DNA from 2 places in the Streptomyces sp. NPDC042346 genome. Region 1 is predicted to be linked to the other one. Evidence: riboswitches for the same ligand, from Rfam matches in the RefSeq annotation. Region 1 holds a riboswitch; the other holds the start of a gene.
What was found. A riboswitch is a leader RNA that binds a small molecule or an ion and turns the genes downstream of it on or off. The one in region 1 is predicted to bind ZMP and ZTP.
Positions count from the first base shown of each region.

Region 2: linked by a shared signal. The riboswitch ahead of ACZ6K0_RS10110 (bifunctional 5,10-methylenetetrahydrofolate dehydrogenase/5,10-methenyltetrahydrofolate cyclohydrolase) and the one ahead of ACZ6K0_RS22670 (phosphoribosylaminoimidazolecarboxamide formyltransferase) in region 1 are both predicted to bind ZMP and ZTP.

Region 1 is NZ_JBVJEH010000005.1:249,788-260,262, reverse strand. It holds gene ACZ6K0_RS22685 (serine hydrolase domain-containing protein) at 1-32, shown strand, start outside; gene ACZ6K0_RS22680 (GNAT family N-acetyltransferase) at 179-871, shown strand; gene ACZ6K0_RS22675 (glyceraldehyde-3-phosphate dehydrogenase) at 899-2,344, shown strand; ZMP/ZTP riboswitch at 2,435-2,529, shown strand; gene ACZ6K0_RS22670 (phosphoribosylaminoimidazolecarboxamide formyltransferase) at 2,564-3,721, shown strand; gene ACZ6K0_RS22665 (glycosyl hydrolase family 8) at 3,769-5,457, opposite strand; gene ACZ6K0_RS22660 (S8 family peptidase) at 5,579-6,793, opposite strand; gene ACZ6K0_RS22655 (GreA/GreB family elongation factor) at 7,132-7,623, shown strand; gene ACZ6K0_RS22650 (DUF1345 domain-containing protein) at 7,613-8,248, opposite strand; gene ACZ6K0_RS22645 (family 1 encapsulin nanocompartment shell protein) at 8,252-9,064, opposite strand; gene ACZ6K0_RS22640 (Dyp-type peroxidase) at 9,061-10,056, opposite strand; gene ACZ6K0_RS22635 (FdhF/YdeP family oxidoreductase) at 10,319-10,475, shown strand, end outside.
Region 2 is NZ_JBVJEH010000002.1:308,768-319,242, reverse strand. It holds gene exaC (acetaldehyde dehydrogenase ExaC) at 1-508, opposite strand, end outside; gene ACZ6K0_RS10115 (GAF domain-containing protein) at 553-1,797, opposite strand; ZMP/ZTP riboswitch at 1,940-2,048, shown strand; gene ACZ6K0_RS10110 (bifunctional 5,10-methylenetetrahydrofolate dehydrogenase/5,10-methenyltetrahydrofolate cyclohydrolase) at 2,076-2,930, shown strand; gene ACZ6K0_RS10105 (hypothetical protein) at 3,112-4,143, shown strand; gene ACZ6K0_RS10100 (AraC-like ligand-binding domain-containing protein) at 4,159-5,112, opposite strand; gene ACZ6K0_RS10095 (branched-chain amino acid ABC transporter permease) at 5,275-6,150, shown strand; gene ACZ6K0_RS10090 (ABC transporter substrate-binding protein) at 6,111-7,349, shown strand; gene ACZ6K0_RS10085 (branched-chain amino acid ABC transporter ATP-binding protein/permease) at 7,346-9,115, shown strand; gene ACZ6K0_RS10080 (ABC transporter ATP-binding protein) at 9,115-9,798, shown strand; gene ACZ6K0_RS10075 (amidase) at 10,020-10,475, shown strand, end outside.

The DNA of each region.
Region 1 (10,475 bases):
GTGACGCCTTCCGCACACGCGCACTCCCCTGACCAGCCCCCCGACCGACCCCCATCAGCCCCTGACCAGCCCCTGGCTCAGCCTCTGAAACAGGGATGCCCCCACGGCCGGAGTCTGCGATTCTGCTCGCCGCTGGGTGATGTTCGACGAACTCGACACGTACACGGGGTGCGGATCCATGGGTTCCACGCTGGAAGGGCCGGTTCTGGAGGGCGCGTTCGTGCGCCTGGAGCCGCTGGGGCACCAGCACGCCGCCGGTCTGGCCGAGGCCGCCGGGGAGAGCCGGGACTCGTACGGCTTCACCTGGGTGCCCGGGCCGGAGGAGACGGCGGCGTACGTCGAGACGCAGCTCGGCCGCGCCGCCGAGGGCAGCCTCGCCCCGTACGCGCAGGTGGACGTGGCGAGCGGCCGGGTGGTCGGCGCCACCTCGTTCTGGGATCCGCGTTTCTGGCCGTCCGGTGAGCGCCTCTGCGCGATCGAGATCGGCTTCACCTGGCTCGCGGCCTCCGCCCAGGGGACGGGCGTGAACGCCGAGGCCAAGTACCTGCTCTTCCGGCACGCCTTCGAGAGCTGGGGCGTGGGCCGGGTCGACCTCAAGACGGACGCGCGCAACGCCCGCTCCCGGGCGGCGATCGAGCGGGTGGGCGCCGCCTTCGAGGGCGTCCTGCGGAGCTCGGCCCCGTCCCGGGTCCCGGGCGAGGAGGACCGCCTCCGCGACTCCGCCGTCTACTCGATCGTGGCCGAGGAGTGGCCCGAGCGCCGGGCGGCTCTGGAGGAGCGGCTGGCGCGGGTCCGCGAGCGGCGAACGGGGGCGGAGCGTGGGATGCGCCACCCCTCTGAAGCACCGCACAGACCTGGGGTTACCATATGAGCGCCGCCTAGCTCGAAAGATAAACTTGTGACTGTCAATGACGACTCGTTCACCAGCTGGAAGAACCGCGAGGAGATCGCGGAGTCGATGATCCCGATCATCGGGAAGCTGCACCGGGAGCAGGACGTCACCGTCCTGGTCCACAGCCGCTCCCTGGTGAACAAGTCGGTGGTCAGCATCCTCAAGACCCACCGCTTCGCCCGGCAGATCGACGGCGAGGAACTCTCGGTCACCGAGACGCTCCCGTTCCTCCAGACGCTCACGACCCTCGACCTGGGCCCGTGCCAGATCGACATCGGCGTGCTGGCCGCGGACTACAAGACCGACGACCGCGGTCTGACCGTGGCCGAGTTCACCGCACAGGCCGTCGCCGGCGCCATCGGCGAGAACAAGATCGAGCGCCGTGACGGACGCGACGTCGTCCTCTACGGCTTCGGCCGCATCGGCCGCCTCGTCGCCCGCCTCCTCATCGAGAAGGCCGGCTCCGGCAACGGTCTGCGCCTGCGGGCCATCGTCGTCCGCGGCGGCGGCGACCAGGATCTCGTGAAGCGCGCCTCGCTGCTGCGCCGCGACTCGATCCACGGCCAGTTCCAGGGCACGATCACGGTCGACGAGGCGAACAGCACGATCGTCGCCAACGGCAACACGATCAAGGTGATCTACGCCAACGACCCCTCCGAGGTCGACTACACGGCGTACGGCATCGAGAACGCCATCCTCATCGACAACACCGGCAAGTGGCGCGACCGCGAGGGCCTCTCCAAGCACCTGCGCCCCGGCATCGACAAGGTCGTCCTGACCGCGCCCGGCAAGGGCGACGTGCCCAACATCGTGCACGGTGTGAACCACGAGACGGTCAAGCCGGACGAGAAGATCCTGTCCTGCGCGTCCTGCACGACCAACGCGATCGTCCCGCCGCTGAAGGCGATGGACGACGAGTACGGCGTGCTCCGCGGCCACGTCGAGACGGTCCACTCGTTCACGAACGACCAGAACCTGCTCGACAACTACCACAAGGCCGACCGTCGCGGCCGCTCGGCGCCGCTGAACATGGTGATCACCGAGACCGGCGCCGCCTCGGCCGTCGCCAAGGCGCTGCCGGACCTCAAGGCCCCGATCACCGGCAGCTCCATCCGCGTGCCCGTGCCGGACGTCTCGATCGCCATCCTGAGCCTGCGCCTGGGCCGCGAGACCACCCGCGAAGAGGTCCTCGAGTACCTCCGCGACGTCTCGCTGCACTCGCCGCTCAAGCGTCAGATCGACTTCACCACGGCCCCCGACGCCGTCTCGATGGACTTCGTCGGCTCGCGCCACGCGTCGATCGTCGACGCCGGCGCGACCAAGGTCGACGGCGACAACGCGATCCTCTACCTGTGGTACGACAACGAGTTCGGCTACTCGTGCCAGGTCATCCGGGTCGTCCAGCACGTCTCCGGCGTGGAGTACCCGACCTTCCCGGTCCCGGCGGTCTGATCCCCCGGATCCGAACGCACGGCCGCGCGCCGCACTTCTCCCGTACGGGGAGGGGTGCGGCGCGCCGCGTTTCCGCCGTACGGGTAGCATCGTGCCCGCCGCGACTGGCGAAGGTGGATCACCACCGGGGAGCGGCAGTTCGGCCTGTTCTTCCCGCGTGCGCGTCGACCGCCTGGGCGCCTGCGTCAGTGATGTCCCGCTGACCCAGGAGGTCTTGAGATGGAACTGCGTTACGGCATCAATCCCCAACAGCTGGTGGCGACCACCACGCCGGTGGAGCCCGGGAGCCGGCCGGTCCGGGTGGTGAACGGCAGCCCGTCCTACATCAACCTCCTGGACGCGCTGAACAGTTGGCAGCTCGTACGGGACGCGAGCCGCGCTCTGGGACGGCCGGCCGCCGCGTCCTTCAAGCACGTGTCCCCGGCCGGCGCGGCGCTGGCCGGTCCGGTCGACGAGGTGACGGCCGAGGTGTACGGCGTGGACCGGGACCGCGTCGGCGCGCTCACCAGCGCCTATCTGCGGGCCCGTGACGCCGATCCGAAGTCCTCGTACGGCGACTTCGCCGCCGTCTCGCACCCGGTCGACGCCGAACTCGCCGAGGTGCTGACCCGGGTGGTCTGCGACGGTGTCATCGCGCCCGGCTACGCCCCCGGCACCGTCGAGACGCTCAGCCGGAAGAAGAGCGGCCGCTTCCTGGTGATGGAGGCCGACGAGGCCTTCACCCCGCCGGGCCAGGAGGCCCGGGAGGTGTTCGGCATGCGGCTGACCCAGCAGCGCGACGACGTGCCGCTCTCCCCTGCCCTCCTGGACGACGTCGTCTGCGGTGACCTCACCGCCCAAGCCGCGGAGGACCTGCTGCTCGGACTCGCGGTGCTGCGCTACACCCAGTCCAACTCGGTCTGTTACGTACGCGACGGGGTCACGCTCGGGATCGGCGCCGGGCAGCAGTCCCGGGTGGACTGCACCCGGCTGGCGGGCGCGAAGACCGACACGTGGTGGCTGCGCCGCCATCCCGCCGTCCGCGCGCTCGCCTTCCGGCCGGGCGTCCGCCGGCAGGACCGGATCAACTGGCGGATCCGGTACGTCGAGGGCGACCTCACCCCGGACGAGCGCGCGCGCCTGTCCGAGGTCCTGTCCGTGCCCGCCCCCGACCTGACCGACCGCCGGCGCGCCGAGTGGCTCGCGGAGCTGACCGGGGTGGCGTTCGCCTCGGACGGCGCGCTGCCCTTCCGCGACAACGTCGACCACGCGCACCGGCACGGTGTCGGCTTCATCGCCGAACCCGGCGGGTCGATCCGCTCCGCCGACGTGGAGGACGCCTGCCGCGAGCACGGCATCACGCTCGCCCGCACCGGACTGCGGCTCTTCCACCACTGATCTGCACGGCGCGCCCTACCGGCCTACGGGCCTGCCGACCTACGGGCCTACGGGACCCAGTGGTTCCCCGAGGCCGTGATCATGACCTGGAGCTGGATGCTGGCCGAGAAGTAGCTGCTCGTGTCGACCGGCGTGGTCAGCATCTTGTTCCAGAGGGCGTCCAGCCAGGCCTGGCTGCCCGGGTCGGTCATGGCCGCGACGGCGAACGGCGCGAAGAAGGCGGCCTCGCTGCCCGCCGAGATCTGGGTGCCGTTGAGCTTGTAGCCGATGGCGATCTTGTTCGGGTCGCCGCCGGTCTTCGTCTTGATCCAGCTGTTGACCTTCCGCGCGGCGGCGAGCGAGGCGGCGTCCCCGCTGGTCACCGCGTCGTCCGCGATGCGCCACGGGGTACGACACGCGTTCCACCAGTACGCGCCGTCGTTCGGGTCCTCCAGGACCTGGCCGGGGGCGGGCTTGGGCGTGGTGTTCGTGTCGACGACGAAGTCGGGCAGCAGGCCGGTGCCGGAGGCGTACGTCGACTGGAGCCGCGTGATCTGGGTCTGGTGCGCGCTGCGCACGGCGTCCCAGGTCGTGTCGCCGGAGGCCGTACGGAAGGCGCGGAAGTGGTCGACCATCCAGTCCGAGGTGCGGGAGATGTAGTAGTACTGGTCGCCCGAGCTGCTCCAGTCGCCCAGCTTCAGGAGCTTGGTCGTCGCGTTGACCTCGTCCTTCTTGATCGCGGCGATGTGCTTGAGCGCGAGGTCCTTGTAGTTGTACGTGCCGGCGCTGCCCCACTGCTTGTCGGCGAGGAGCAGTCCGTAGGCCACGTCCATGTCGCCGTCGGTGGCGCCGTCGCCGCCGTTGACGCTCTTGCAGGCGACGTCCTGTTCGGCCGCGAGGAGGTTCGGGTTGACCGAGGACGGGTGGTCGATCTTCCACTTCACGAGACCGTCGAAGATCTTCTTCGCGTCGGGGTCGGCGCCGGCCATGGTCGCGGTGACGACCATGCCGTATCCCTGGGCCTCGGCGACGTACGGGTGGTCGGCGTCGGGCGAGATGATCTGGTACCAGCCGTTGCCGCAGTTCTGCCGGACGAAGGCGGCCTTCCACTTGTTGTAGTACTCGACGACCTTCTGGTCGATCGCGGCCTGGGTGCCGGAGGGCTTCAGCGTGCCGGCGGCGTAGGGCTTGAGGTGGCTGCCGAAGGGGACGGCCGGCCCGCCGGGGACGCCGCCGCCGCTCGGGGCGCCGTAGACCTCGAACTCCCAGAGGGAGTAGCCGTACGACGTGCCGCGTGCGGTCCCCTGCATGCGCACGTACCGGCCGCTGCCGGAGACCGTGAGGTCGTCGACGGCTCCGTCGCCGGTCGTGGTCGTGTAGACGTCGGTCCAGGTCGACCCGTCGGCCGAGGTCTGGATCCGGTACGCCTTGCCGTAGGCGGCCTCCCAGTGGAGCTTCACCCGGGAGACGGTGTGCGTCGCGCCGAGGTCGATGCGGACCCACTGCGGGTCGACGCCTTCCACACTGGCCCAGCGGGTGGTGGTGCTGCCGTCCGCGGCCAGGCCGGGCTCGAACCCGGAGCCCTCGACGGACGAGGCCGTCACCGGCTTTCCGACGGAGACCAGACTGTCGGCGGCGGCCGCCCGTTCCTGTGCGCGGGGCTGGGTCTGTGGTTGTGCCAGTGCCTGCGGCACCGATGTCAGGGGCAGCACCAGCAGTCCGGCGAGCCCGAGAAGCGAGACGCTTCGTCGACGCATGACAACTCCCTTTCCTTCATGGCTCATTCATCCAATGGTTAGGAAGTTTTCCTAACCATTGAGCCGCGAGGGTAGAGAGGGTCGGGGGCCCGCGCAAGACCCCCGACCGTTCACATGCGGGTTACGGGACGATCCGCAGGAGGCGGTTGGGCGAGCCGCTGCCCGGGCTGGTCACCTTGTTCGGGGTCGCGCCGTTCACCAGAGCCGTCGCGACCTGCGCCGGAGTGGCGGAGGGGTGCCCCGCGAGGTAGACGGCGGCGGCGCCCGCGACGTGCGGGGTGGCCATGGAGGTGCCCGAGATCGTGTTGGTGGCGGTGTCGCTCGTGTTCCAGCCCGCGGTGATCGACACGCCGGGGGCGAAGAGGTCGAGCACCGAGCCGTAGTTGGACCAGCTCGCCTTGGCGTCCGTGTTGCTCGTGGCGCCGACGGTGATGGCGGCCGCGACGCGGGCGGGCGACGAGGAGGACGCGTTGACACCGGAGTTGCCCGCGGCGACGGCGTAGGTGACGCCGTCCGCGATGGAGTTCTTCACCGCGTTGTCGAGGGCGGTGGAGGCGCCGCCGCCGAGCGAGAGGTTGGCGACGGCCGGGGCCCCCGCCGTGTGGTGGGAGGTGACCCAGTCGATGCCCGCGATGACGCCGGCGGTGGTGCCGGATCCGGCGTTGTCGAGCACGCGGACGGCGACGATCTTCGCGGCCTTGGCCACGCCGTACGTCGATCCCGCGATGGTGGTGGCGACGTGCGTGCCGTGTCCGTTGCCGTCCTGGGCAACCGTGTCGCCGTCGACCGCGTCGTACCCGTTCACGGCCCGTCCGCCGAGCTGCGCGTGCGAGATGCGGACGCCGGTGTCGATGACGTACGCGGTGACGCCGCCGCCCGCCGTGTCGGGGTACGTGAACGAGCCGTCGAGCGGCAGGTTCGCCTGGTCGATGCGGTCCAGGCCCCAGGGGGCGTTGGTCTGCGTCGCGTCGGCGCGGAAGATCTGGTTCTGCTCGACGGAGGCGACGGCGGGGTCGGCGGCGAGGCGGCGGGCCTCCGTCGCGCCGAGGGTGGCCGTGTAGCCGTTGAGGGCGGAGCCGAAGGTCTTGCGGACCGTGCCGCCGTAACCGGCTATCAGGGTCCGGCCCTTGGCGGACGCGGCCGTGAAGCCCGCGCCCTGCTTGAGGGTGACGATGTAGCTGCCGGGCACCGCGTCGGCCGAACCGGCCGCGAGGACGACGCCCTCGGCGGGGGCCGCCTGGGCGGGGACGGCGGCGAAGGTGCCGAGCAGGGCGGCCGCGGTCGCGGCGGACACGGTGAGCGCGAGCCGGGCCTTGGTGTGCTGCGGGAGTGCCATACGAGGGAGTCCTCCTCTTCGGCGTCGCGCCTCGTGTGGGGCGGCGCGACTGTGGGGGGCGCGTGTCGGTCACACGCACGGACCGGAGCCGTGTGTGCGCTCCGGGTGATCAGCAGCCTGGCCGGTCTACGGGCGTAGCTCAAGGGAGTTGGGGGCTTGTCATGCATCTGCCATACTCCTGCAATCGAAATCCCGTCGAACCCCCAGAAAACACCCGCCTCCTGACGGCGGGTCGAGCGTGGCGGAATGTTCTGATTGCTCAGATTGCCCTGATACCTTCGGCTTGCCGTGACCGATGCGCGGCACGCATCCGTGCCGCCCGCCCGACGGGATCAGACATGACCGGTGGACCCGAGCCCCTCAGCGATGTCGCCCGTGCGGCGTTCGCGCGCGAACTCGCCGACCTGCGCACCGAACGCGAGACGGTCGCCGTGACCCTGCACGACGGCGGCGGCGATCAGGTCGGCGACCGCGCCGACCAGGCCGACGAGCTGCAACGCGTCACGGAGCTCCAGCGCCTGGACGCCCGTATCGCCGAGATCGAGGGCAGGCTGCGCGAGGGCGCCGTCGCCGGCCCGCCGAGCACCGACACGGTCGGCGTCGGCAGCACCGTGACCGTGCGGTTCGCGGACGCCACGGAGACGACCGTCCAGATCGGCGAGGTCGCCGAGGTCCTGGACGCGACCATGGTCACCGCCGACAGCCCGCTCGGCCGCGCACTGCTCGGCCGCCGCGCCGGCGACACCGTCACGTACGACACGCCCGGGGGCCGGGCCGACGCGGTCGTGGTGTCGCTGGGTGGCGGGGAGGGCGGGGCGGTCAGCCCGTGACGATGCCGGTCACCAGGTTGATGGTGGTGGCGAGGATGCTGGCTCCGAAGACGTACGACAGCAGGCAGTGCCGGAGGACGATCGCGCGGAGCGACGACTTCGAGACGTTGGTGTCGGAGACCTGGTAGGTCATGCCGAGGTTGAAGCTGAAGTACAGGAAGTCGCTGTACCGCGGCGGGTCGTCGGTGTTGAAGTCGATTCCGCCGCCGGGTTCCAGGGCGTAGTAGTCGTACGCGTAGCGCGTCGCGTACATCAGGTGGAGCGCCGCCCAGGCCATGAAGACGCCGCAGAGCGCCGTCGCGGCGGCGGCGTGGCCCAGGTTCGAGTGGCCCACCAGGAGCATCACGATGATGCCGACGAGACCGCACACGGCGGTCCCGACGACGACGATCTCCTCGACGAGGGGCCGGAACTCCTCCCGGCGGACGTTGCGATGGGTGGCGGCCGCGTCCATGGGCCAGAGCACGAGCCATCCCGCGACGACGAAGACCGTCTCCGCCGCGGCGATGCCGGCGAGGATGCCCAGCGGCGTCCTCGTCGTTCCGCCGACGGCCAGGCCGGCCGCCGCCCCGACCACCGTCGATCCGACGAGTCGCGGGACGGCATCGGCCAGCCGGCGGTTCACGGGTCAGGCCTCCAGGACGACCACGGCCTCGTCGGTGTAGGTGAGGAAGGTCAGCGTCTCCTGGAAGTACAGGTCGATGGTGTCCGCGTCGTGGCCCGTGTAGCCGATCGCCACGTCCTGGCCGAGCAGCAGCTCGAAGTCGCCGCCGCGGGTGGAGAGGACGAAGCCGCCGCTGAGGGCCGGCGCCCAGATCGGGGCGCCGTCGAGCATCCGGGCCAGGTGCGCGGCGATCGGATACCCGTGGTCGGAGGTCTCGCTGACCGCCCGGTACTCCTCGGCGCCGAGGAGCAGCGCGTACGGCCCGTCCACGCCGACGAGCCGCAGCTCCGTCAGGGCCCGGCTGACCGCGTCGGGGTAGTCGCGCGGCTCGGTGGGCAGCCGCAGCACCGGGTTGGACGAGCGGGAGCGCAGCCCGTCGACGCCGGCGGCGCCGTACCCGTCGAAGATGGTCCGGTCCTCGACGTACGCCATGGTGCGCGCCGCGTCCTTGACGGGCTGCCAGTCGGAGTCCTTGGAGCCGCGCTCGACGTCGTCCACGGCGGCCCGGGAGACGGAGAACGGCACCCGCAGTTCGACGATGGGCCTCGCCTCGCGCAGCCGCGCCGAGACGCCGGGCGCGGGCGGGTGGATGTCGGTCAGGTGGCCGACACCGACGGCGGCGAGCCCGGGGCCCGCCGGGTCGGGCACGTCGACGACGCGGCGGCCCGCGATGTGGCGCCGGAAGGTGCGGCGGGCCTCCTCCTCGATCTCCGCCCAGGCCGCGGGGGGGATCGGGGCGAGTTCCCGGTGCAGGTTGTTCGTCACGTCGGTCGTCATGACGCGGGGGCTCCTTTCAGGCTGCCGATGCCCAGGGAGTCCCCGGGGCTCGCGGCGGCCGCGGACGGGGCGGCGGGGAGGTCGTCGAGCAGGTCGGCGCTCGGCACGAAGAAGAGGCAGCCGGTGACGGCGCGGGAGAAGTCGAGGATGCGGTCGGTATTGCCGGGTGGATCCCCGAGGAACATGTTGCGCAGCATCCGCTCGGTGACGGCGGGCGAGCGGGCGTAGCCGATGAAGTAGGTGCCCAGCTCGCCGCTGCCGACCCGTCCGTACGGCATGTTCTGGCGCAGGATCTGCTGTTCGGCGCCGTCGTCGTCGACGACCGTGTTGAGGGCGACGTGCGAGTCGGCCGGCTTGACGCCGTCGGGCAGTTCGACGTTGGCCTGCTTGGTGCGGCCGATGACCCGCTCCTGCTCCTCGACGGTGAGGGAGTCCCAGGCCGTCATGTCGTGCACGTACCGCTGCACGACGACATAGCTTCCGCCCCGGAACTCCGGGTCCTCGTCGCCGATCTGCACCGCGTCGGCGGCGGCCTGGCCGGCGGGGTTCTCGCTGCCGTCGACGAAGCCGAGCAGGTCGCGCTCGTCGAAGTACGTGAAGCCGTGGACCTCGTCGACGACGGTCACCGCGCCGCCCAGCCGGTCCAGGATCAGCCGGGCCAGTTCGAAGCAGAGGTCCATGCGCCGCGCGCGCAGGTGGAACAGCAGGTCGCCCGGGGTGGCCGGCGCGCGGTGGCGGGGGCCGCGCAGGGCCGGGAAGGGGTGCAGGTCGCGCGGGCGCGGACCGCCGAAGAGCCGGTCCCAGGCCTCCGAGCCCACGCCTGCGACGCAGCGGAGCCCGGATTCGGGGGACCGGAACGCCACCGAACGGGTCAGCCCCGCCAGGTCCTGGAGTGCCTCCCGTACGGCCGCCTCCCCACCGGGGGCCACGGTGGCCACGAGGAAGACGGCCGCCGGGGCGGGCGGTGTGAGGACGGGCTGCGCGACGACCATGGGACTCCCGTCAAACGAGACAAGTAACATCAAAAAGGATCAATGGGGCGGCGTCAGCGTATCCGCGCGCGGCCGGGACCGCTCGGCCGGACGGGAGCGGTCGGGCCGGACCGGAGCGTCCGGCCGGACGGGATCGCTTGGCCGGACGGAGGCACGGGAGGGGCCTCCGGGGTCGACTGGCAGGCGCACCCCACCGGACCTAGCCTGCCGGAGAGAGTCGTTTCGCCTCCCCGTGCCCGCAAGGCCGGAAGGGTTGAGAGTCGTGAACGCCGACAGCGCCGACAACACCGCTCAGGAACGTCCCCGGGACCCGGAGCAGCCCGAAGCCCGTGTGGGGCCCACTCCCGAGGGCGAACCGGAGTTCCACCCGTACCACCACCCCGCGGCGGGCTGGGGCGCGGCCAAGAGCGTGACGCGCT
Region 2 (10,475 bases), on a different contig from region 1:
GGATGGGGAAGTTCCACGGGATGATCTGCGCGACGACGCCCAGCGGCTCGTGGAAGTGGTACGCGACGGTGTCGTCGTCGATCTCGCTCAGCGAGCCCTCCTGGGCCCGCAGCGCCCCCGCGAAGTAGCGGAAGTGGTCGATGGCGAGCGGGATGTCGGCGGCGAGGGTCTCCCGGACCGGCTTGCCGTTGTCCCAGCTCTCGGCGACCGCCAGCGCCTCCAGGTTGCTCTCCATGCGGTCCGCGATCCGCAGCAGGAGCGTCGCGCGCTCCGCCGGCGCCGTCCGGCCCCACCCCGGAGCCGCCGCGTGCGCCGCGTCCAAGGCGCGCTCCACGTCCTCGGCCGTGCCGCGCGCGATCTCGGTGAAGGCACGGCCGTCGACCGGGCTCGGGTTCTCGAAGTAGCGACCGCGCGCCGGGGCGACGTACGCACCGCCGATCCAGTGGTCGTAGCGGTGCGCGTACGACATGAGCGCGCCCTCGGTACCGGGTGCGGCGTAACGGGTCATGGGCATGGCCTCCCTCGGGCGCGCCGGCCGTCCCTGACCGGCGCTCATCGCCGAGTCTGCGCGCCGGTACGTTGCAATCCCGTTGCACCCGCGGTCAGTTCCGCCTCCAGGGAGTCGAGCCGGGCTTGTACGGGAGGGAGCTGGGGGGCCGGTGCGGCCGTGCACAGGGCCCGCCAGATCACCACGTCCTCCTCGCCCCACGCGCTGTACGCCCAGTCGGCGAGCAGCCCCGGATCACCCCGGTCGACCAGCGCCGCCCGCAGCCGGTCCGCGAGCCGCTCCCGCAGCCGTACGACCCCGGGGGCGAGCGAGGCCGGGAGCAGCGGGCCCGCGTACTCGCCGGCCGCCGCCGAGACGGCCCCGGAGGCCAGCCGCCGGTCGACCGTCGTGAAGTCCGCGTCGACCACGCCCGCCAGCCGGTACGGGCGCGAGCGCAGCACGTCGGGGCCGAGGAGTGCGCGGAGCCGGGACAGCTCCGCCCGCAGGGTCACCGGGGTGACGGACTCGTCCTCGTACAGCAGCGTCAGGAGTTCGTCTCCGCCCAGCCCGTCCGGGCGGTGCGCGAGGAGGACCAGGATCTCGCTGTGCCGGCGGGACAGGCGGACGGGCCGCCCGGCCACCGAGAGCACCGCCTCGTCCCGGCCGAGCGCGGCGAGCCGGAGCCCGTCCGGCCGCACGGGCGGGCCGAGCAGGGCCAGCTGGGACTCGGCCGCCCGCGCCACCGCCTGGACGAAGCCGAGGCTGTGCGGATGCGCGAGCCGGTCCCCGCCCGTGATGTCCACCGCGCCGATCACCCGGCCGGACAGCGGGTCGTGCACGGGAGCGGCCGCGCACGTCCAGGCCCGTACCGGCCGTCGGAAGTGCTCGGCGGCGACGACCTGCACGGGCCGGTCGACGGCGATCGCGGTCCCCGGCGCGTTCGTCCCGGCCGCCGACTCCGACCAGCGGGCCCCGGCCACGAAGTTCATCGCCCGGGCCTTGCGCAGCGTGCCCGGATGGCCCTCCACCCAGAGCATCCGCCCGGCGGCGTCGCAGACCGCGAGCAGATGCTCCCCGTCCGTCGCGTACGTCCCCATCAGCTCCCGGATCACCGGCATCGCCGCCGACAGGGGGTGGCCGTCCCGGTGCGCGGCCAGGTCGTCCTCGTCCAGCTCGACCCGCGCCGCGCCCTCCTGACTGACCCGCGCCCGCACGGAACGCCGCCACGAGGCGGCGACCACCGCCCGCACCGGGCCGGGCGTCCTCCCGGTACCCGGATCCGCCGCCCCGGCCACCCACGCATCGCTCAACTCGGCCTCCCCGTCGAGGTCGCTCCGCACGTCCGGCTCATCGTCGTGCGCGGGCGGGCCGCCGACAAGCGCCTGGGCAGCACGGCATATGCGCCCTGTCCGGGACCGGCCCCCGGCATTCCGCAAGGAGCACGTAGAGTGGGCCCCGGGCCGTGACTGGCGCTTGAGGTGGATCACCACCGGGGAGCGGCCCGGACGGAGCGCACCCGAGCGGTGCGACCGTACCGATGCCGTGCGCCTGGGCGAACCACCGTCAGACACGACGCCCAGGAGTTGCCATGTCCACCAGCACCGCCACCCTCATGGACGGCACCGCCCTCGCCCGCCGTACGGTCGAGGAGACCGCCGCGCGCGCCGCCGAGGTCACCCGCCGCACCGGCGTCACGCCCTGTCTCGCGACCGTCCTGGTCGGCGCCGACCCGGCCTCCGTGACGTACGTGAAGATGAAGCAGAACCGCTGCGCGAAGGCCGGAATCCGCTCCCGGCACGTCGAGCTGCCCGCCTCCACGACCACCGAGGAGCTCGTCGCCGCGATCACGGCGCTCTCCGAGGACCCCGAGGTCCACGGCATCCTCCTCCAGCACCCGGTGGGTCCGCACATCGACGAGCGCGCCGCCTTCGAGGCCATCGCTCCCGAGAAGGACGTCGACGGCGTCACCATGGCCTCCTTCGCCGCCATGGGCTTCGGGCTGCCCGGCTTCGTCTCCTGCACGCCCGGCGGCATCATGCGTCTCCTCGACGCGTACGACGTCGACCCGAGCGGCAAGCGGGCCGTCGTCGTCGGGCGCAGCGCGATCCTCGGCAAGCCGGCCGGTCTGCTCCTCCTCGGCCGCGACGCCACCGTCACCTACTGCCACTCCCGCACCGAGGAACTCTCCTCCGTCATAAGGGAGGCCGACATCCTGGTGGCGGCCGTCGGCAAGCCGAACTTCATCAAGGGCGAGGACATCAAGCCCGGCGCCGTCGTCATCGACGCCGGCTACAACCCGGGCAACATCGGCGACGTCGACTTCGCGTCCGCCGCCGAGCGCGCCTCCCTCATCACCCCGGTCCCCGGTGGTGTCGGCCCGATGACCATCGCCGTGCTCCTCGCGCAGACGGTCGAGGGCGCGGAGCGCCAGCTCGGCCTGTAGGGCACCTACGGCGTGGCGTCGGCGTGCGCGGCGCGTCGGCGGCGCGCCGACCGGTCGGGGAGGCGTTTTCCGGCGATCGTCGGACAATCGGGCGTCGGCGATGGTCACGATTCCGTACAGGCCGTGCTCGACGGCCCCTGATCACTCGCCTCACGGCTGCCGACAGGCAACCCTGGTGCCTGTGCCGTACCACCCGACCGCCACTCCATCGCCGGACCGCCGGCCGGCTGACCACCCCTCAGCCGCGTCCGACGCCGTCGCCCAGGCCCACGCCGTCGCCCAGGCCCACGCCGTCGCCCAGGCCCACTCCGCCACCCGGCCCCACTCCGCCGAGCAGAACACGGCCGAGTCGAACACTGCCGAGTCGATCACAGCCGAGCGGCACACCGCCGTGGCGTGGCCGCGTGTCGCACGCCTCGGAACAGCCCGCCCGGGGCCGGCCGCGCGGCGCGCCCGCTGGTTCGGCGTGCCGCTCGTACCCCTGGTCCTGGCCGGGCTGGTCGTGGGCGGCTTCATGGCCGTCGGCGGCGGGGAGGACCTCGAAGGGCCTGCCGCCGGACGGCCGGGCGGCGGCCCGCCGGCCGCACCGTCCCCGGTCGTCACCACGGAGGACGCCGCGGACGCCGCCAGGACGCCTGCCCCGAGGGTCGACACCTCGTCGACCGGTACGCCGCCGACCGGCGCGCCGTCGCAGGGCGGTCCCGTGGCCGGCACGCCGACGCACGCGGCACCCGACGCGGGCCCCGGCCCGCAGGGGAAGAGCGGCTCCCCGCAGCCCTCCCGTACGCCGAGCACCGCTCCCGCGGCGACGGCGACCCGGCCGACCCCTTCCACGACCCCCACGGGTACGGGCCCCTCCGGTCGGCCCGTCTCCTTCGAGGCCCTGCGCGTCGGCGAATGCTTCGACATCGACCGGGCCACGCCGGGCACCGCCCTCCGGCGCGACTGCGACACGCCGCACGACGCCGAACTCGTCGCCCGGCCACGGCTGACCGGCACCTACGCCGACGACCAGCAGGTACGCGAGGCGGCCACGGAACTCTGCCGCGCACCGCTCCGCGCCAAGGCCGCCCTGCAGCCCCTGGGGAGCCGCTGGACGACCTTCGTCCAGTACCCCTATCGCACCAGCTACCTCCTCGGCTCCGACACCGTCGCCTGCAGCCTGGCCGCCCGGTCCGCCACCGGCGGGAAGCTCACCGGCCTCCTCCAGTAGGGCCTCTCCGGCGGATCAGGCCCGCGCGTGCGCCTGCTCCCGTACCGCCCGCGGCGACAGGCCGAACTCCGCCCGGAACACCCGGCTGAAATGGCTCGCCTCGCCCAGCCCCCTGCGGGCCGCGAGGACGTACGCGGGGAGGTGGGCCAGCGCCGGATCGACGAGGTCCTGCCGTATCCGTTCCAGTCGGCGGCGCCGCACGTGGTCGCTCACCGTCACTCCCGACTCCCTGAAGAGCGCGTGCAGATGGCGTACGGAGATGTGGTGCGCCGCCGCGATCGTCCCCGGTGACAGGTCCTCCGCCAGCCGGTCGTCGATGTACGCGAGGACCCGGTCCAGCGCCCCCGCCGCCCCGCCGCCGACCGCCGCCCCGGAGCCGCCCGCCTCGCGCAGCAGCGTCCGCAGGATCGCCGAGACGTGCTCGCCCATCTCCCGGCGGGCCAACGGGCCGAAACCGTGCGCCCGTTCGGCCAGCTCACCGACCACCGCCGCGAGCACCCGCCCGCTCGGCGAGCGCGGCAGCTCGGCGTTGGCGGTCACCGCACCGCCCGTCGTCGCCAACTGCCCCGCCGTCCCCGCGTCCAGGGTGAGCACGAAGTACCGGTGGCCGGAATCGAGTTCCAGCCGGAAGGGACGCGCACCCGTGTAGAGGACGAAGTCCCCGGGGGCGAGCTCCGCCTGCCGCCCGTCCTGCTCCAGCTCGCCCCGCCCCGACACCAGCAGACCGAGGAGATGGCCGGGCCTGGGCGCCGCGGGGGAGGGCCGGGGCATCACCCGGATCGCCTGCTCCCCGCTGATGTCGCAGCCGCTCAGCGCGCCGAACTGGCTCGGCCGCATCTCGGCGGCGTACCCCTCGCCGCCCACAAGGGCACGGACCAGCACCGTGTCGGAGGCTCCCGACAGATCCGCCGACGCGGTGTCGAGATAGCCGAAGACCAGGTTGCCGTCGTCCCGTCGCTCCACCGGCATGTCGTGCTCCTCCCACCCCGCCCGCACCGGACGCACCCTTCGCGCCGTCCGGTCCGCGCACTGCGGGCACAGAACTCTGCGCTGCCGGACCAGTGCCCACCACGGGATTGCCAGATGCTCGCAGAGTCCCTGCTGCACCCGGAAGCACACAGGCGGTAACAGATGGATGTACTTCTGGCCATCGTTGGCCAGTTCGGCCTCTACGGCCTGCTCACGGTCGGCATCGCGGTGATCTTCGCGGCGACGCGGGTCGTCAACCTCGCCCAGGGCGACCTGGCCATGGTCGGCGCCTACGTCGCCGCCACCGCGACCACCGCCCCCTTCGGAGTCCGGACCCTGCTCGCCCTCGCCGTCGGCGCGCCCCTGCTCCTGATCGTCGAGCGGCTGCTGCTGCGCCGACCCGGCTCCGACGGGCTCGCTGCCATGCTCGTCACCTGGGGCCTGGGCATGGCCCTGCGGCAGGGGGCGGAACTCCTCTTCACCGGAACCTCCCGCACCGTCGCCGTACCCGTGGACGGCACCCTCGACGTCCTCGGCACCCCGTACCCGGCCTACCGGCTGGTCTGCGCGCTGACCGCGATCGCCGTCATCGGCCTCGTCCTCCTCGCCGCCCACCGCACCGACTGGGGCCTGCGGCTGCGCGCAGTGGCCGACAACCCGGCCATGGCGGCGCTGCTCGGCACCGATCCGCGCCGCATGCGCGCCACCGCCTTCGCGATCGGCGGCCTCCTGGCCGTCCTCGCCGGAGCCCTCTACAGCCCCGTCCTCGCCGTCAACCCCAGCATGGGTTTCGGCCTGCTGGTCCCCGTCTTCTTCGGCCTGCTGCTCAGCCGCCCCGGCGCCCTCGCCACCGCCGCCGGCGCCGCCCTGCTGATCTCCGCGCTGTCGGTCCTGCTGCGCACGTGGCTCTCCGACACCCTCGCCGAAGCCCTCTTCTACGCCGTCGTCGTCGCGATCGCCGCACTGCGCTCGCGCCCCTGGATCGGAAGGTTCTCCGCATGGTTCCGTCGTACCCCCGCGCCCGCGGCCACCGCATGACGCGCTCGACCCGGACCGCCGTGCTCGCGGCGGCCGGCACCCTCACCCTCGCGCTCACCGGCTGTCAGGGCGCGGCACTCTCCGACGACGAGGCGCCGGCCGTCGGCGGACCGGTGCGGATCGGTGTGGTCGTCCCCCTCACCGGGCCGGTCTCCCAGGTGGGCACCGCTCTGCGCAACGGTCTCGAACTGGCCGTCAAGAAGGTCAACGCCGACGGAGGCGTGCACGGCCGGCCTGTGGAGTACGTGGTCGTCGACGACGCCGGTGACCCGGCGAACTCCACCCAGCTCGCCCGCCGTCTGGTTCGCCAGGACAAGGTGACGATGCTGTTCGGCACCATCACCGGCGACACGGCCGAAGCCGTCGGCAGGGTCGCCGACGAGGCGCACGTCCCCTTCGGCACCGCGATCCTCGGCGACACCGAGCACTGCTTCGCCTACCAGTGGGGCTTCGGCGAGTCCACCCGCCAGATGCTGACCCCCACCGTGCCCGGACTGATCAAGAAGTACGGCACCAAGGTCGCCCTCGTCGGCTCCGACTACAACTACCCGCGCTTCTACGGCGGCATCGCCAAGGAGCTGGTGAAGGAGGCGGGCGGCAGCGTCGTCGCCGAGGAGTACAGCCCCCTCGGGCAGACCGACTGGCAGCCCGTCATCGGCCGGCTCAGGTCCGAGAAGCCCGACACCGTACTCTCCATGGTCGTCGGCGCGGATGCGGTCACCTTCAGCAAGCAGGCACAGCAGTTCGGCCTCCTCACCCCGGAGCTCGGCTTCGAGGGTGCGCCCCTGGACGCGGACTTCCAGCCCGCCCTCGGCGCGCTCGTCGCGGGCCGCACCCACACCGTGCGCTGGAGCGACCGGCTGGACGACGCCGAGAGTCGCGGATTCGTGAAGGACTACCGGACGGCCCACCAGTGGAAGGCGCCGATCCCCGAGGTCGCGGGCAACGCCTACTTCGGCGTCAGGTTCTTCCTGGCTGCCGCCGCCAAGGCCGGCTCCAGCGACCCCGAGGCCGTCAACAAGGCGATCGGCGGCCTGTCCTTCGACAGCCCCCTGGGCAAGGGCACGCGATTCGAGGCCGCCAACCACGTCCTCCAGGCCGACATGCGGGAGGTCACCATCGGCCGCGACGGCGCGTACACCGTGACCCGGACCCACCCGATGGTCGCCGACACGACCCCGAAGAAGGGCTGCTCGTGACCGTCCCCGCCGCGCCGGGAGCCCCCATCGCGTCCGCTGTCGCGACCGCCCCGCCCGCCTCCAGGCCCGTCGGCGGCCTCCGCCGGACACTGCGCCGCGCCCTCCCCGCGGTCGCGGGCGCGGCCCTGCTCGCCGCCCCCTTCGGTCTCGACGCCTTCGCCGTCTCCACCCTCACCCTGGGCCTCTGCTACGGCCTCTTCGCCTACGGCCTCGACCTCAGCTGGGGGAGGGCCGGACTCCTCAGCGTCGGACACGCCGCGTTCTTCGGTCTCGGCGCGTACGCCGTCGCCCTCGGGCAGGAGCACCGGCTCCCCTGGGCGCTGACGGTCACCGCGGCCGTCGTCGCCGCCGTGGCGATCGCCCTGCCCGTCGTACGCATCGGCCTGGCCGCCCGGGTCCCCGACGCGCCACTGATCCTCCTGACCATCGGCGTCGGACTGCTGCTCCAGCGCGCCGCCACCACCCTCACCCCCGTCACGGGCGGGACGAACGGCCTGTCCGTCTCCGGGCCCGACGTGGTGACCTCCTACTACGTCACCCTCGCCGCCGTCGCGGCCGTGGTGGCCCTCTGCGGAATGCTCGTCGTACGCGGCCGCTTCGGCGCCCGGCTCGTGGCCGCCGCCCGCAACCCCGACCGGGCCGCCCAGAGCGGCATCGACGGCACCCGGGTGCGCACGACCGCGTTCGCCGCGAGCGCGGCCGTCGCGGCCCTGGCCGGAGCCCTGTACGCGCCCGTGGCGGGCCTGGTGTCGCCGCAGGTGTTCGGCCTCGGGCTGTCGACGTCCGTACTGATCTGGCTGGCCCTCGGCGGACGCGAGTCCACCGCGGGGCCGTTCGTCGGCGCGATCGCCGTCACCGCGGGCCAGCAGTTCCTGGGCTCCACCTGGCAGGGCTGGTACGTCCTCGCCCTCGCCGCCCTCTTCCTGCTCGTCGTCCAGGTGGCGCCGGCCGGGCTCACCGCCGCCCCGCGCCGCTGGCTGGCCGGCCCGGGACCCGCCGTCCGGCTCCCGGTCACGAGCCGCCGCGTCCCACGCCGCACGACGCGGGAACCCGGCCGTGAAGCGGCACCGGAAACCCCGCTCGTCGTCACCGGCGTCCGTAAGTCGTTCGGCCCCGTCGAGGTGCTCGCCGGAGTCGACCTCACCGTCGAAGCGGGCCGCTGCGTCTGCCTGATCGGCCCGAACGGAGCCGGCAAGAGCACCTTCCTGAACGTCGTCGCCGGGCAGCTCGCCCCGGACGCCGGCACCCTGCGCCTCTTCGGCACCGACGCGGCCGGGCTTCCGGTCCACCGCCGGGTCGGACTCGGCGTCGGCCGGATGTTCCAGATCCCCAGCGTCGTCGCCGAACTCTCCCCGGCCGACAACCTCCGCCTCGCCCGGATCGAGGCACCCGAACCCACCGACCCGCCCGCCGAGTTCGGCGACCTCGCCGACGACGAGCTCCGGCCCGCCGGCACCCTCCCGCTCGCCGACCGCCGACGCCTGGAACTGGCCATGGTGCTCGCCGCCGCGCCCCGGCTTCTGCTGCTCGACGAACCCGCCGCCGGACTCGGCCCCGACGACGCCCGCCGCCTCACCCGCGAACTCCGCGAGGTCAACCGGCGCACCGGCTGCGCCCTGCTCGTGGTCGAGCACGACATGGACATCGTCCGGGAACTCGCCGACGAGGTCGTGGTCCTGGCCGAGGGACGCGTGCTCGCCCGCGGTCCGCTCGACGCGGTGGCGGCCGACCCGGCCGTCCGCGCCGCCTACCTGGGAGTGCGCTGATGCTCGAACTGACCGGCCTCGCCGGCGGATACGGCCAGGCCGCCGTCGTCCGGCCGGCCGACCTGACCGTACGCGGCGGCGAGATCACCGCCCTGATCGGCCGCAACGGCGCGGGGAAGACCACCCTGCTGCGGACCGTCTTCGGCCTCGCCGACCGGCACGGCGGGAGCGTGACCCTCGACGGCCGCGCCCTGCCGCCGGGCCGCCCCGAACTCCTCGCACGGGCCGGTGCCACGCTCATGCCCGAGGACCGGGGCGTGTTCCCCGCACTCACCGTCGCCGAGAACCTCCGGCTGGCCCGTCGCCGCGACGTCGTCCCGGCCGTCGACCCGTACACCGTCTTCCCGCTGCTCACGGACCGTGCCCGGCAACAGGCCGGGACGCTCTCCGGAGGGCAGAAGCAACAACTGGGCATCGCCCGCGCCATGCTGGCCGGCCGGACCCTCGTCGCGGTCGACGAACTCACCCAGGGCCTCCAGCCCTCCGTGGTCGCCGACGTCCTGGAGGCCCTCGGCGCGATCGCTGCCTCCGGAGTGGCCGTCCTCCTGGTCGACCAGCACGCCGGCACGCTCCTCGACCACAGTCGGCACGTCGTGGTGATGGAGGCCGGAAGGGTCGTCCTCGACGCGCCGAACGAACCGGGCCTGCGCGACCGGCTCGACGAGATCCTCGCGGTCCACTGACCGCCTCGCCCCCGAGCGCAGCGCCCCCGTGCGGTCCGCCGATCCCGAGCGCGGTCCGCTGACCGCCCCCCTCGGGGGCGGCCCGCCGTCCACCTCGCCCTGCGCGATCCGCCGTCCCCTTGCGCGGTCCGCCGACCGCCCCGCCCCGCACGGTTCGCCGACCGCCTCGCCCCGCGCGGTCCGCCGACCGCCCCGCCCTTCCTTCCCTGGAGCCGTTCACCATGGACCCCTTCGCCTCAGCCACCGACCTCGCGGCGGCGATCCGCCGGCGCGACCTCAGCCCTGTCGAGGTCGCCGACACCTACCTCCGGCGGATCGCGGAGCACGACGGCGAGCTCGCCGCGTTCACCTGGCTCGACGAGGACGCCGTCCTCGCCGCCGCCCGCCGCGCCGAACAGGCCGTCGTCGACGGTGACCTCCTCGCGCCCTTCCACGGAGTGCCCGTTCCCGTCAAGGAGTTGACCCAGGTCGAGGGCCAGCCCGCCACGTACGGCTCGTACGGCGTCGACGACCGCCCCCGTACCCTCACCGAGCCGGTGGTCCGCCGCCTCCTCGACGCCGGATTCCTCCTCATGGGCCGCACCAACTCGCCCGAGATGGGGCTCCTGTCGACCACCGACAACAGCCGCTTCGGCAGCACCCGCAACCCCTGGAGCCCCGAGCACTCCGCCGGCGGC